DNA from 3 places in the Pectobacterium sp. PL64 genome. Region 3 is predicted to be linked to each of the others. Evidence: riboswitches for the same ligand, from Rfam matches in the RefSeq annotation. Region 3 holds a riboswitch; each other region holds the start of a gene.
What was found. Region 3 has a riboswitch for thiamine pyrophosphate ahead of thiM (hydroxyethylthiazole kinase). Riboswitches for the same ligand answer to the same signal wherever they lie in the genome.

Region 1 (4,139 bases), 660 kb from region 3:
AGACGGTCAGCTACGAAGACTGGTATCAGGGCAATGCCGAAAGTGATATCTGGTTTAGCAGCGTGAACTGCTATTTACCGCTCGAGTTCTCCCTGTTCGCGATGCTCTACGAACTTCCGCTGGTGCAGCACTGTCTGGATGACGATCTGCATGCGGATGCACAGCAATGGCGCAGTCACTTGCTGCCGATGGCGGAATGGTGTGAAAAGTTGATCGGTAGCGGCCAGGTGCACCCTCTTCTTCATCACTGGCTACAGCTTCAGGGTCAGCGCAGTATGCGCGGCGTCAGGATGAATATGCTGGGCTGGTTTGATTTTAAATCCGCCTGGTTTGCGCCGCCGGAACGCTGACTGTACCTGAAAAAGTGCGGGGCAAAGTGAATCGCGCCGCACTCTTCTGTCTATTTTTGCACATGCATTCGTAAGAAATGCTCGACGTCGACCGTCTCGTAACCATTACGTTCGTTGAAGGTGCCGGATTTGTCCCACCACATTCCCTCACCCAACGCAAACGCTGCACGATAGCGGGCCATTACGTCATCCGGAGCAGTTTTCAAATCCGCCCGCAATTTATCCAGAGTCCATACGGTCCTCTTAAATGCCTTCCCCGTGACCCGTTCGACAATATCGGCAAGTTGCCCGTATGAGATCGTGTCACCTGCCACGTAAACAACCTCATTAGCCAATCGTGGTTCAGCCAGCAATATTTCAGTCGTCAGCCAGCCAATGTCCTCGGGGATCGTCACTGTCACTTTGGTATCCCAACTTCCCAAGCCATGAAGGGTTCCACGTTCCAGATCCACCACGTCGAAGGCTGGCTCAAACAGGAAACTCGTGAACATGCCAGTCGAAACAATCACCCATTCGGTACTCAGTTGGCTACGTAGCAGCTGCCTCACGTCGTACTGTTCATCAAAAACCGGATGGCCGCTGTTTCGGCCCACAACGTCATAATCAACACCGAATTGCCAAGGGAAATAACGCACAACGTTGGCAGCCAACACCGCTCTGGTTATTTTCATCTGAGTGCCCGGCCCTGCCACAAATCCCGAACAATTCAATACCGTCTTATAATTCCTGAAAAGCGCTGTCAGGGCGTGTTCATCAGAAGCCAGGTCGAAGCCCATAACGTCAATGCCTAGTGCGCGGAGTTCAGCCAGCTTTGCCCTATCCTGCACCGAAGGATCGTTAATAGTATCCGGTGAAACGAGCGCCGTGACCGACAACTCCAAGGCTCGCGCACGCGGGGCGAGAGCACGTAGGACCGCCATACCGAGCTGTCCTGCACCAAGCACAAGAATGTCCTTCAGCACCGATCCGCTGTTATTCATTTTTTAACTCCTTCGAAATTTCAAATTATCTACATCATAGGGATGAGCGAATTTTCCCCATGCATTCAGTTTGCCAATATGTCCCTGAGCTGATAACTCTTGTAAAAAATCAGGACACCCAAAGATCGAGCGTTATGTTATACAAGAATGCGCGCATGATAAGATTCAGCCACATCACTTCATAATTTGAAAAAATCAAACAATTAAGTGATGTAGCCGCTGACACGATAGGTACGCCATATACGCGTCTTATGAAGTTTCATAACAAAATGAGGAGACATCGTATGGATCGGTTTCAGGCCATGGAAATATTCATGCGAGTGGTCGATGCGGGTAGTTTCAAAAAAGCGGCGGAAACCATGCATGTTTTACCCTCCACCGTAACCCGCAGCATTAAGGAACTCGAATCACATCTGGGGGCTCGGTTACTCAACCGAACAACACGAGCGCTCAGCATTACGGATGTTGGCCTGCGCTATTACGACAGTTGCAAAGCGATCTTGCATGATGTGCACGCCGCAGAAAGCGTAACGGCACAGCAAAAGGAAGAACTGCATGGAACGATCAGAATCGGGGCGACATCTTCTCTGGTCAAAAATTTCCTTATCCCCACGCTGCCCGACTTCTTTGAACGTCATCCCGGAATAAAGTTGGACTTCCACTTGGGTGATGCCACCGTGGATATCGTCCAGCAGGGTATCGATTGTGTCATCAGAACCGGAGAACCGCCGTTATCGCGACTGGTCGCACGGCGACTCGGTGCGTTCCAGTGGTATATTTGCGCGTCTCCACGCTATCTAGAGAAGCATGGTTACCCTACAACGTTAGACTCGCTCAAAGAGCACACCGCAGTAGGATATACCCACAGCCGGACAGGACATTCAGCTCGCTGGGATTTTCACGATGGATCGCGCACCGTAGCGATTCCAATAACAGCACAGATCAGCGTCAATGACACTGATGCCTATGTTGCCGCTGGTGTAGCCGGTTTGGGGCTAATACGCATTGCCAGCTATATGGTGCCCCAGCAACTTGCTGATGGACATCTTGTCAGGCTACTTCCTGATATCAGTGCCCCGCTTGAACCTCTTTTCATTCTCTACCCACAAAGCCGCCACCTCTCGCCTGCGATCCGCGCCTTTATTGACTGGTGTACTGCGCGGATCGGGAAAGAGGCCGTTAAATGGTAAATGACCACAAATAGGACACAAAAGCCGTCACGTTAAGCGAAGTTGTGAGCATGCGGCTGTTACACCGCAGTATCTGAGCGAGCCAATAGGGCGGGTTTGATTTTAAATCCGCCTAGTTTGCGCCGCCGGAACGCTGAGAGCCTTTCGCTGCCCGACTTAACCCTTTACAATGTGCCGTTCTCAACGGGGTGCGGAAAATTTTTCGCTGAGAAGATACCCGTCGAACCTGATCCGGTTAATACCGGCGAAGGGATTTGAGAGTGCTGCTTATTGCTGCCTCAAAGTCCTTTGCCACCCTATGATTCTCAGGAGTGCAAAGTGTTAAATCAATTATTACCGCGTTCAGCCACCGTGCTGAAAACCAGCCTGTCTTGCCTGCTACTGCTCTCAGCTTCGGCTTTCGCCAAACCTGCGTTGACCGTTTATACCTATGACTCATTCGCTTCCGAGTGGGGTCCAGGCCCTGTCATCAAGACCGCGTTTGAAAAAGAGTGCGAGTGCGAGCTGAACTTCGTCGCGCTGGAAGATGGTGCTTCGCTGCTGAACCGTCTGCGTATGGAAGGCAAGAACAGCAAAGCGGATATCATTCTGGGACTGGACAACAATCTGTTGCAAGCAGCGGAGCAAACCGGCCTGTTTGCGCCACACAATCTGGACACCCGCGCCGTTACGGTACCGGGCGGCTGGAGCAATAAAACGTTCGTTCCTTATGACTACGGCTATTTCGCGTTTGTGTATAACAAAAACACGCTAAAGAACCCGCCGAAAAGCCTGCATGAGCTGGTGGACAGCAACGAACCGTGGAAAGTGATCTATCAGGATCCACGTACCAGCACGCCGGGACTGGGCCTGCTGATGTGGATGCAGAAAGTGTACGGCGACGATGCGCCGCAAGCCTGGCAGAAGCTGGCGAAAAAAACCGTCACCGTCACCAAAGGCTGGAGCGAAGCCTACGGTCTGTTCCTGAAAGGGGAAGCGGATCTGGTGCTGAGCTACACCACGTCGCCGGCCTATCACATCATTGAAGAGAAGAAAGACAACTACGCGGCAGCGACCTTCAGCGAAGGGCACTATCTGCAAATTGAAGTCGCCGGACAGCTGGCTTCCAGCAAAAATCCCGAGCTGGCAAAACGTTTTATGCAGTTCATCCTGAGCCCAACCTTCCAGCAGGCGATCCCTACCACGAACTGGATGTATCCGGCAGTTAAAACTGATCTGCCAGCAGGCTTCGCGACGCTCGCGGTGCCGGAAAAAGCCATGCAGTTCAGCGCACAGGAAGTAGCCGATCAAAGGACGCAGTGGATTCAGGCATGGCAACGCGCCGTCAGCCACTGATCGGCGGACGTCTGTGGCCAGGGCTACTGGCCACAACGCTGTTAATTTCCGTTGCCGCACTGGCTTTCGGTGCCCTGTGGCTACAGGCACCTGAAAGCCAGTGGCGCACGCTATGGCATGACAGCTATCTCTGGCATGTCATTCGGTTTACCTTCTGGCAGGCTTTTCTTTCTGCGCTGTTCTCTACCGTTCCGGCCATTTTTCTCGCCAGAGCGCTGTATCGACGACGCTTTCCTGGCCATCGCTGGCTGCTGCGCCTATGCGCGATGACGCTGGTGCTGCCC
Region 2 (4,139 bases), 1.7 Mb from region 3:
AGTCGCGTACTTCCTGTGAGATTTTCATCGAGCAGAATTTGGGGCCGCACATGGAACAGAAGTGGGCGACTTTACCGGATTCTTGCGGCAGGGTTTCATCGTGGTAGGCGCGAGCGGTTTGGGGATCGAGCGCCAGATTGAACTGGTCTTCCCAGCGGAATTCGAAACGCGCTTTTGACATGGCGTTATCGCGGATCTGCGCGCCGGGGTGGCCTTTTGCCAGATCGGCGGCGTGAGCGGCGATCTTGTAGGTAATCAGCCCCTGTTTAACGTCTTCTTTGTTCGGCAAGCCAAGATGTTCCTTCGGCGTCACGTAGCAGAGCATCGCGCAACCGAACCAGCCGATCATGGCTGCACCGATGCCGGAGGTGAAGTGATCATAACCCGGTGCGATATCGGTGGTGAGTGGGCCGAGCGTATAGAACGGCGCTTCATGGCAGTGCTCCAGCTCTTCGGTCATGTTGCGGCGGATCATCTGCATCGGAACGTGGCCGGGGCCTTCGATCATCACCTGAACGTCGTATTCCCAGGCGATTTTAGTCAGCTCGCCCAGCGTATGCAGTTCGGCAAACTGGGCTTCGTCGTTGGCATCCTGAATGGAGCCGGGGCGTAAGCCGTCACCCAGCGACAGCGCGACGTCGTAAGCGGCACAAATTTCACAAATCTCACGGAAGTGTTCGTACAGGAAGCTCTCTTTGTGATGCGACAGGCACCACTTCGCCATAATGGAGCCGCCGCGTGAGACGATGCCGGTCAGGCGTTTAGCGGTCATCGGTACGTAGCGTAACAGCACGCCAGCGTGGATGGTGAAGTAGTCCACGCCCTGTTCCGCCTGCTCCAGCAGCGTATCGCGGAACATTTCCCAGTTCAGGTTTTCCGCCACGCCGTTCACTTTCTCCAGCGCCTGATAAATCGGTACCGTCCCGATTGGCACGGGGCTGTTACGCAGAATCCACTCGCGGGTTTCGTGAATATAGCGACCAGTGGAGAGATCCATCACCGTATCTGCACCCCAGCGGGTAGACCAGACCAGCTTTTCCACCTCTTCTTCGATGGAGGAGGTCACGGCGGAGTTGCCGATATTGGCGTTAACCTTCACCAGAAAATTGCGGCCGATAATCATCGGCTCTGATTCTGGGTGGTTGATGTTGGAAGGGATAATGGCGCGGCCGGCGGCCACTTCCTGACGGACAAATTCCGGCGTGATGTTCTCCGGCAGGAGAGCTCCGAAACTTTGGCCCGGATGCTGCTGGCGTAGCACGTCAGTGCGAATACGCTCGCGTCCCATATTTTCGCGAATGGCGATAAATTCCATTTCGGGGGTAATCACGCCCTGTCGCGCATAGTGAAGTTGAGTAACGCGTTTGCCCGCTTTGGCACGTAAAGGTCGTGGCAAGTGCTCGAAGCGCAGATGATCCAGACCCGCATCCGCCAGACGCTGCTGGGTGAAATCGGAGCTGACGCCAGATAGCGCCTCGGTGTCGTGACGTTCTGCAATCCAACTGGTGCGCAGCTTCGCTAGCCCAACTCGGACATCGGGTTGCGCAGCGGGATCGCCATAAGGCCCTGACGTATCGTAAACCGGGATTGGCTCATTGGGCTCGTATTGGGGGTTGTCTTTACTGCCGCCGAGTAGTGTCGGGCTGAGCTGAATTTCTCGCATCGGTACGTGGATATCATCACGTGAGCCCGTAAGGTAAATGCGTTTGGAATTGGGAAAGGCGGTTCCCTGTAAGGTTTCAATAAACTGCTGGGCGGCGGCACGCTGTTCACGGCGACCCGATTTGGATGCTGTGGGTAGCTGTGCTTCTGTAGACAATGGGTTTACAGATAACGGTTCTTTAGACAATGGTTCTGTAGACATAGCAAGTTCCTGTAAGACGTAAAGGGAAGATTGCTTGTCTGGAGCCCGGAGGGAGTAATAATGATATTGAGCGTCAGAGCAGGTATGTGGGAATACACAGCCTTGGGCTCAATGAGGTGCATTACTCTTGTTCCCTTCGCAGGTATTAACCCGATCAGGTTCCGCGGATCCCGAATTAACGGTCTCAGCCTGTGCGCTCATAAATTTCGTCATAAACGAAACACGAGCACGCTAGGCACTCCGACAAGATATGCCCGTCTCTTAAACGGGCCAATAAAACCCCTACACTGTATGTCGGCAAAACGCGGATGTCAAAGCGTGCCGCTTTTGCTTTTACAATGTGTGATGATGTCCTGAAATAACGTCAAATGACGACTATTTGTCGTAAACCTGCTGGATCATTCTGTCTTCTAACGTAAAACGTTCTTCCAGCGCTTCGCCGACGTGGGAGAGTGCCTGCTGGAATTCGAGGCAGTTATCGTGGTCGATGGCTGCCGCCAGATGGCTATCGTAAAACGTCATAATTTGCTGCGTGTTATTTTGCAGGGCGAGGTCGAGCTGGGTGGAAAGCGCTAATACTTGTTCGCTGTGCGTCGCGGCTTCATGCAGCATTTTTTCGTATAAATGAAAGTGGCCGGTAGAAAGATAGTCCACCAGATTCTGGCAAAAATTATCCAATGCCTCTTCATCCAGAAGAGAAAGCGTTTCCTTATTCGGCTTGATGCCAACCAGATGATAGTAAGCCACCAGAAGCTGCTTACGCGCTTGTAGCCATTGGTCGATTAACGCATTATTGCCACCAACGTATTCAGTTAGACTTTGTAGCTGGTTTAGCATTGTTGACTCCGTGAACGGTAAGAAATAACTGAAATCCCAGTTATAAAACTTATGTAATCACTCTGAATGTAAAATGCCAGTGAAGTGGCAGTGGAGCAATAAAAAGATATGGAACAGACGCTAAAAGGTGACGAAACCGGCTGGTGGGTAGTTAGCGATGCGGTACAAATCTGGCTCCCTCAGGGAGAATTACCGCGCGGAACGGCTACGGCGTGGTCGTTGCAGGGGAAAACGGCTCGCCAAATTGGTGAATGGCAAGGACTGCCTGTCTGGCTGGTCTGTCAGGGGCGGGATTCCGATATGGCATCGGTTCGCCAGTTGCTCGATCAGGACGTCGGCTTATTCCAACTCGCGGGGCGCGGCGTACAGCTGGCTGAATTCTATCGCTCTCATCGTTTTTGCGGTTATTGCGGCCATGAAATGGTGCGGAGTAAAACCGAGCTGGCGTGCTTATGTCACCACTGCAAAGAGCGCTATTATCCGCAGATCGCGCCTTGCATCATCGTTGCGATTCGCCGTGGCGAGGAAATTTTGCTGGCACAACACAATCGGCATCGCGGAAACATGTACACCGTGCTGGCCGGATTTGTCGAAGTGGGCGAAACGCTGGAGCAGACGGTCGTGCGTGAGGTGATGGAAGAGAGCCAAATTCAGATAAAAAACCTGCGCTATGTGAGCTCGCAGCCTTGGCCATTCCCGCATTCACTGATGATGGCGTTTATGGCCGACTATGCGGGTGGCGAAATCAAGCATGACCCGAAAGAGCTGCGTGACGCAGGCTGGTTCCGTTATGACCAACTCCCGCAGTTGCCTCCGCCGGGCACTGTGGCACGTCGGCTTATCGAAGATACGGTGGTACTGTGCCGCGCTTATCACGAGAACGAAGGCTGACGTGGTAGTATTGGCGTCATGAATGGCTCGCGTACACCGCGCACCTGCGTCATAGCGTATTCGCTTCATAAAGCGCTCGCCTTATAACGCATCCGTTTCATCACATCTATCCGGTGTAGAACCGCCGTGAGGTTGAAAGGAAAAGAACATGACTGATCTGAAAAACGATCGCTATTTGCGGGCGTTATTACGCCAACCCGTTGATGTCACCCCAGTGTGGATGATGCGTCAGGCGGGGCGTTATCTGCCGGAATATAAGGCAACGCGCGCACAGGCGGGTGATTTTATGTCGCTGTGTAAAAACGCAGAGTTGGCTTGTGAAGTCACGTTACAACCTTTACGGCGCTATGCGCTGGATGCGGCGATCCTGTTCTCCGATATCCTGACTATCCCTGATGCCATGGGCTTAGGACTTTATTTTGAAGCAGGGGAAGGTCCGCGCTTTCAGTCTCCGATCGCGTCTCATGCCGATGTGGTTAACCTGCCGGTTCCCGATCCAGAGCAGGAACTCGGTTATGTGATGAACGCGGTGCGGACGATCCGTAAA
Region 3 (4,139 bases):
TGCCGTGCCCGACCTCCAGCGTGTCGGCCTGCTGTAATGCCTGCTGTAAATAGTCCTTCGCTGCCTTGACCGTCTCGCCCCAGCTATCGTGGCGCGGTCGCAGCGCCGCCAGTGCAGCAGACAGCGTGCAGCCAGTGCCGTGCGTATGGCGTGTATTCACGCGCGGAGAACTAAAACGCTGTGGCTCGGCCTGACGGCTGAACAGCCAGTCCGGGCTCTCCGCTTCACTGAGGTGACCGCCTTTCATCAGCACCGCCTGACAGCCCATCGCCAGCAGCGCCTCCCCCTGCTCACGCATTTCCTGTTCGTTAGCGGCAGGTGAGGTATTCAACAGCGCAGCGGCTTCCGGCAGGTTAGGCGTAATCAGAGAAACCAGCGGCAGCAGCTCACGACGGATCGATTCCACCGCCTCCGGCGCGAGTAGCGGATCGCCACTTTTCGCCAGCATCACGGTGTCCAGCACCACGAAAGGCACCGCGTAATGACGCAGGCGTTCGGCAACGGTTTCAACTATATCGGTCTGCGCCAGCATCCCAATCTTGGCGCTGTCGATGCGCACATCGCTCAGCACGGAATCCAGCTGTGCTGCGACAAAATCCGGTTCAATCCGGTAGACGGACTGCACGCCGCGCGTGTTTTGCGCCACCAGCGCGGTAATGACCGAGGTGCCGTAAGCGCCCAGCGCGGAAAAGGCTTTTAAATCCGCCTGAATACCCGCCCCGCCGCTCGGATCGGTGCCTGCAATCGTCAACGCATTGATACGCTTCATGCCAGATCCTCCGCGCGCAGGGTATAGAGTCTATCGAGGAAGTTGGGTATAAAACTCCCCGTCCCCTGCGCCACCGAGGCTGCCTGCTGTCCCGCCTGCGCCATGACATAACACGCCGCCGCTACATGCGATAAGCGATCCCCCTCCAGAGAACAGAAACCCGCCACAACCGCCGACAGCGCACAGCCCGTACCGACCACGCGCGTCATCATGCTATCGCCGCCAGTTACCGCGATATCTCGCTCGCCGTCCGTGACATAATCCACCACGCCGGTCACCGCAACCATCGTCCCCACTTGCCGCGCCAGCTCGCGCGCAGCAGGGAGTGCCGCCAGCGAATCATCGGCGCTATCCACGCCCCGCCCCTGTGCGGCTAAGCCCGCCAGCGCCATAATTTCAGACGCATTACCGCGAATCGCCGCTGGCTTCCACGCTAGCAGTTCACGGCAGAATTCACTCCGAAAGGTCAAACCGCCTACGGCAACCGGATCGAGCACCCACGGCGTCCCCGCCTGATGGGCGCTGTTTACCGCCGCTCGCATCGCCTCAGCGCACGTGCGTTCCAGCGTTCCGACATTAATCAGCAGCGCATCGGCCACCGCGCTGAACTGCGCAGCTTCTTCGGGATCGACCACCATTGCAGGCGATGCATTCAGCGCCAGCAGCACATTAGCAGTAAAAGATTGCACCACATCATTGGTCAGACAGTGCACCAGCGGCGAAGCAGAACGGAATTGAGTGAGTGATGTTGCAGCCTGAGCGGCAGAAAAGTCGGCGGGTCGCGTGTTCATAAGTCTCCCAACCGGCGTGGAAGAAGGCGGCAACCGGTGGGGCATACCGTGACTTCCCTACGCTGGCATTATCCAGATCAGGTGGTACGGGTATTTCTCAGCCTTCACAAAGAAGGGCACCCCGAGTCATGTACTACGCTTTGCAGCATAAGTAAGTGGGTAACGTAAAGCAAGCGCGGCCCACCCGACACAAAATGAAAAACCACAGGCACGTTGTGACATAGAGAAAAACGCCATAACCCTTTAGACTGGTTAATCAAACCCATACTGAGGAAATTGTGATGACGATGATAAAGAGTTATGCCGCACCGGAAGCAGGCGCAGCGCTGGAGTTGTATGAGTTTGATGCGGGTGAACTGCAAGCGGAAGACGTAGAAGTCACGGTTGATTACTGCGGCGTGTGCCATTCCGACCTGTCGATGATCGATAACGAATGGGGCATGTCGAGCTATCCGCTGGTTGCCGGGCATGAAATCATTGGCCGTGTACACGCACTGGGTGACGCGGCGAAAAACAAAGGATTAAAGGTTGGTCAGCGTGTCGGTATTGGCTGGACAGCACGCAGCTGTGGGCACTGCGATGCCTGTATCAGCGGTAGCCAAACCAACTGTCAGCAAGGCAGCGTGCCGACGATCCTGAATAAAGGCGGTTTTGCCGATAAAATCCGTGCGAACTGGCAGTGGGCTATTCCGCTTCCTGACTCCATTGATATCGAATCAGCGGGTCCGTTGCTGTGCGGCGGCATCACCGTGTTCAAACCGCTGTTAATGCATCATATCACCGCAACTAGCCGCGTCGGCGTGATCGGTATCGGTGGCCTGGGTCATATCGCAATTAAGCTCCTGCACGCGATGGGCTGTGAAGTCACGGCGTTCAGCTCGAACCCAGCCAAAGAGCAAGAAGTGCTGGCGATGGGTGCCGATAAGGTCGTTAATAGCCGCGATCCGCAGGCGCTGACCGCACTGGCAGGCCAGTTCGATCTCATCATCAACACCGTGAGCGTCGATCTGGAATGGCAGCCCTATTTCAACGCGCTCGCTTATAACGGGAAGTTCCATACCGTCGGCGCGGTGATGAAGCCATTCAGCGTTCCAGCCTTCACCCTTATCGCGGGCGACCGCAGTGTTTCCGGTTCTTCTACCGGTTCACCGCATGAGCTGCGTTCCTTGATGAAGCTCGCCGCGCGCGCCAACGTGAAACCGCAGACGGAACTGTTCCCGATGTCGAAAATCAATGATGCCATCCAGCACGTGCGTGACGGCAAAGCCCGCTACCGCGTGGTACTGAAAGCCGATTTTTAATCGGTAAAGACGCCTGAGCCATCAGGCGTCTGCTTTTTGCAGCATCAGCCTGCCCTACGTCATTCTCTGGAGTACACCACCGGTTAGCATAATACTGAATCTATTCAATCTGTTTCATGATAGGATTAAAAGGTGATACAAGAGGAGGTGAGTGATGCCTTTCAAACAATATGATTATGATTTCATTGATAAAAATAAAAAGGCGTCTTATTCCATAAGGCTCGCCCTGTTATCGTCAGCGCTGATCGTTATATTTAATGTCCTGTTTTTAGAGCATCGAGATTTTCAGGAGCAGTTGCACAACAATCCTGGATCTTATACCGATGCGATCGCACTGGTTTTTCTTTTTTTTATCCTATCGTGTACCAGTAAAATATCACTTAACCATACTTCGGCTTTATCCATTCGCCTCGGGCTACACATCTGGATATGCTCCGCCACGTTTGACTTTATGGATGAATTTGTTTATCAGACTAAATTCATTGGATATTACGTTGAGGATTTACTGAGAATTATTGGGATGTTTGGCGTCGGGTTTGGCGTGTATAACCTGATCTATAAAATCAACGATAAGTATATCGAAGCCAAAATACAGTCATTCAGTGATGAACTCACCCAGCTCCCTAATCGCCGATTTTTTATTAATGAATTAAAAAAGCTCGAAGCGAAATCGCCCTATTTATTTATTATCGATATCGATAATTTCAAAGTCATCAATGATAAATATGGACACATAAAAGGCGACGAAGTATTAAGTAAATTCGGCCATATCCTTTCCCGCTTCGATAACAGTGAGGTGGTGGCGACCCGAATCGGGGGCGAAGAGTTCGCGATTATTCTGTATTCCGGAACACCGGATCGGGCAGAGGCGCTGGCAAGAGAAGTATTAAAAAACGCGAACAAAATCATTATTAAAAACAGGCATTACCTTTCCGTCAGTATTGGTGCCGGCCAAAAACAGCCTCAGGAGCCCACCGAACACTTTATGAAACGCGTGGATGTCGCGCTGTATCAAGCCAAGAGCACGGGTAAAGGCAAGGTTGAATGGGCGCTGGAACCGAAAGAAAAAATGCAGTAGCCCGATGCCACTTATATAAAATGGGATAGCACTGTGCTATCCCATTTTTTCTTTATAGCTTAGCTAATCGCTTGGGTATTGCCGGGGCACACGAGTTGTTTGCTTTTAATATGGTAAACCTCGACGTCAGGGCGCGTGAAGAAGGCAATTTCCCACGGGTTCTTGGTGACGAATTCATGGCGCACTTTTTCATAAAGTGG

Region 1: it holds a riboswitch for thiamine pyrophosphate, as region 3 does, so the genes downstream of both, thiB (thiamine ABC transporter substrate binding subunit) here and thiM (hydroxyethylthiazole kinase) in region 3, are expected to answer to the same signal.
Region 2: it holds a riboswitch for thiamine pyrophosphate, as region 3 does, so the genes downstream of both, thiC (phosphomethylpyrimidine synthase ThiC) here and thiM (hydroxyethylthiazole kinase) in region 3, are expected to answer to the same signal.

Annotation. Positions count from the first base shown of each region.
Region 1 covers NZ_CP092070.1:3,703,000-3,707,138, forward strand. Annotated here, with positions in the region: gene sgrR (HTH-type transcriptional regulator SgrR) at 1-350, shown strand, start outside; gene HP572_RS16580 (aromatic alcohol reductase) at 401-1,330, opposite strand; gene HP572_RS16585 (LysR family transcriptional regulator) at 1,615-2,520, shown strand; TPP riboswitch at 2,695-2,791, shown strand; gene thiB (thiamine ABC transporter substrate binding subunit) at 2,872-3,855, shown strand; gene thiP (thiamine/thiamine pyrophosphate ABC transporter permease ThiP) at 3,831-4,139, shown strand, end outside.
Region 2 covers NZ_CP092070.1:4,781,240-4,785,378, forward strand. Annotated here, with positions in the region: gene thiC (phosphomethylpyrimidine synthase ThiC) at 1-1,864, opposite strand, end outside; TPP riboswitch at 1,979-2,117, opposite strand; gene HP572_RS21485 (Rsd/AlgQ family anti-sigma factor) at 2,240-2,701, opposite strand; gene nudC (NAD(+) diphosphatase) at 2,810-3,592, shown strand; gene hemE (uroporphyrinogen decarboxylase) at 3,741-4,139, shown strand, end outside.
Region 3 covers NZ_CP092070.1:3,039,958-3,044,096, forward strand. Annotated here, with positions in the region: gene thiD (bifunctional hydroxymethylpyrimidine kinase/phosphomethylpyrimidine kinase) at 1-769, opposite strand, end outside; gene thiM (hydroxyethylthiazole kinase) at 766-1,560, opposite strand; TPP riboswitch at 1,598-1,694, opposite strand; gene HP572_RS13690 (NAD(P)-dependent alcohol dehydrogenase) at 1,842-2,861, shown strand; gene HP572_RS13695 (GGDEF domain-containing protein) at 3,016-3,939, shown strand; gene HP572_RS13700 (hypothetical protein) at 3,999-4,139, opposite strand, start outside.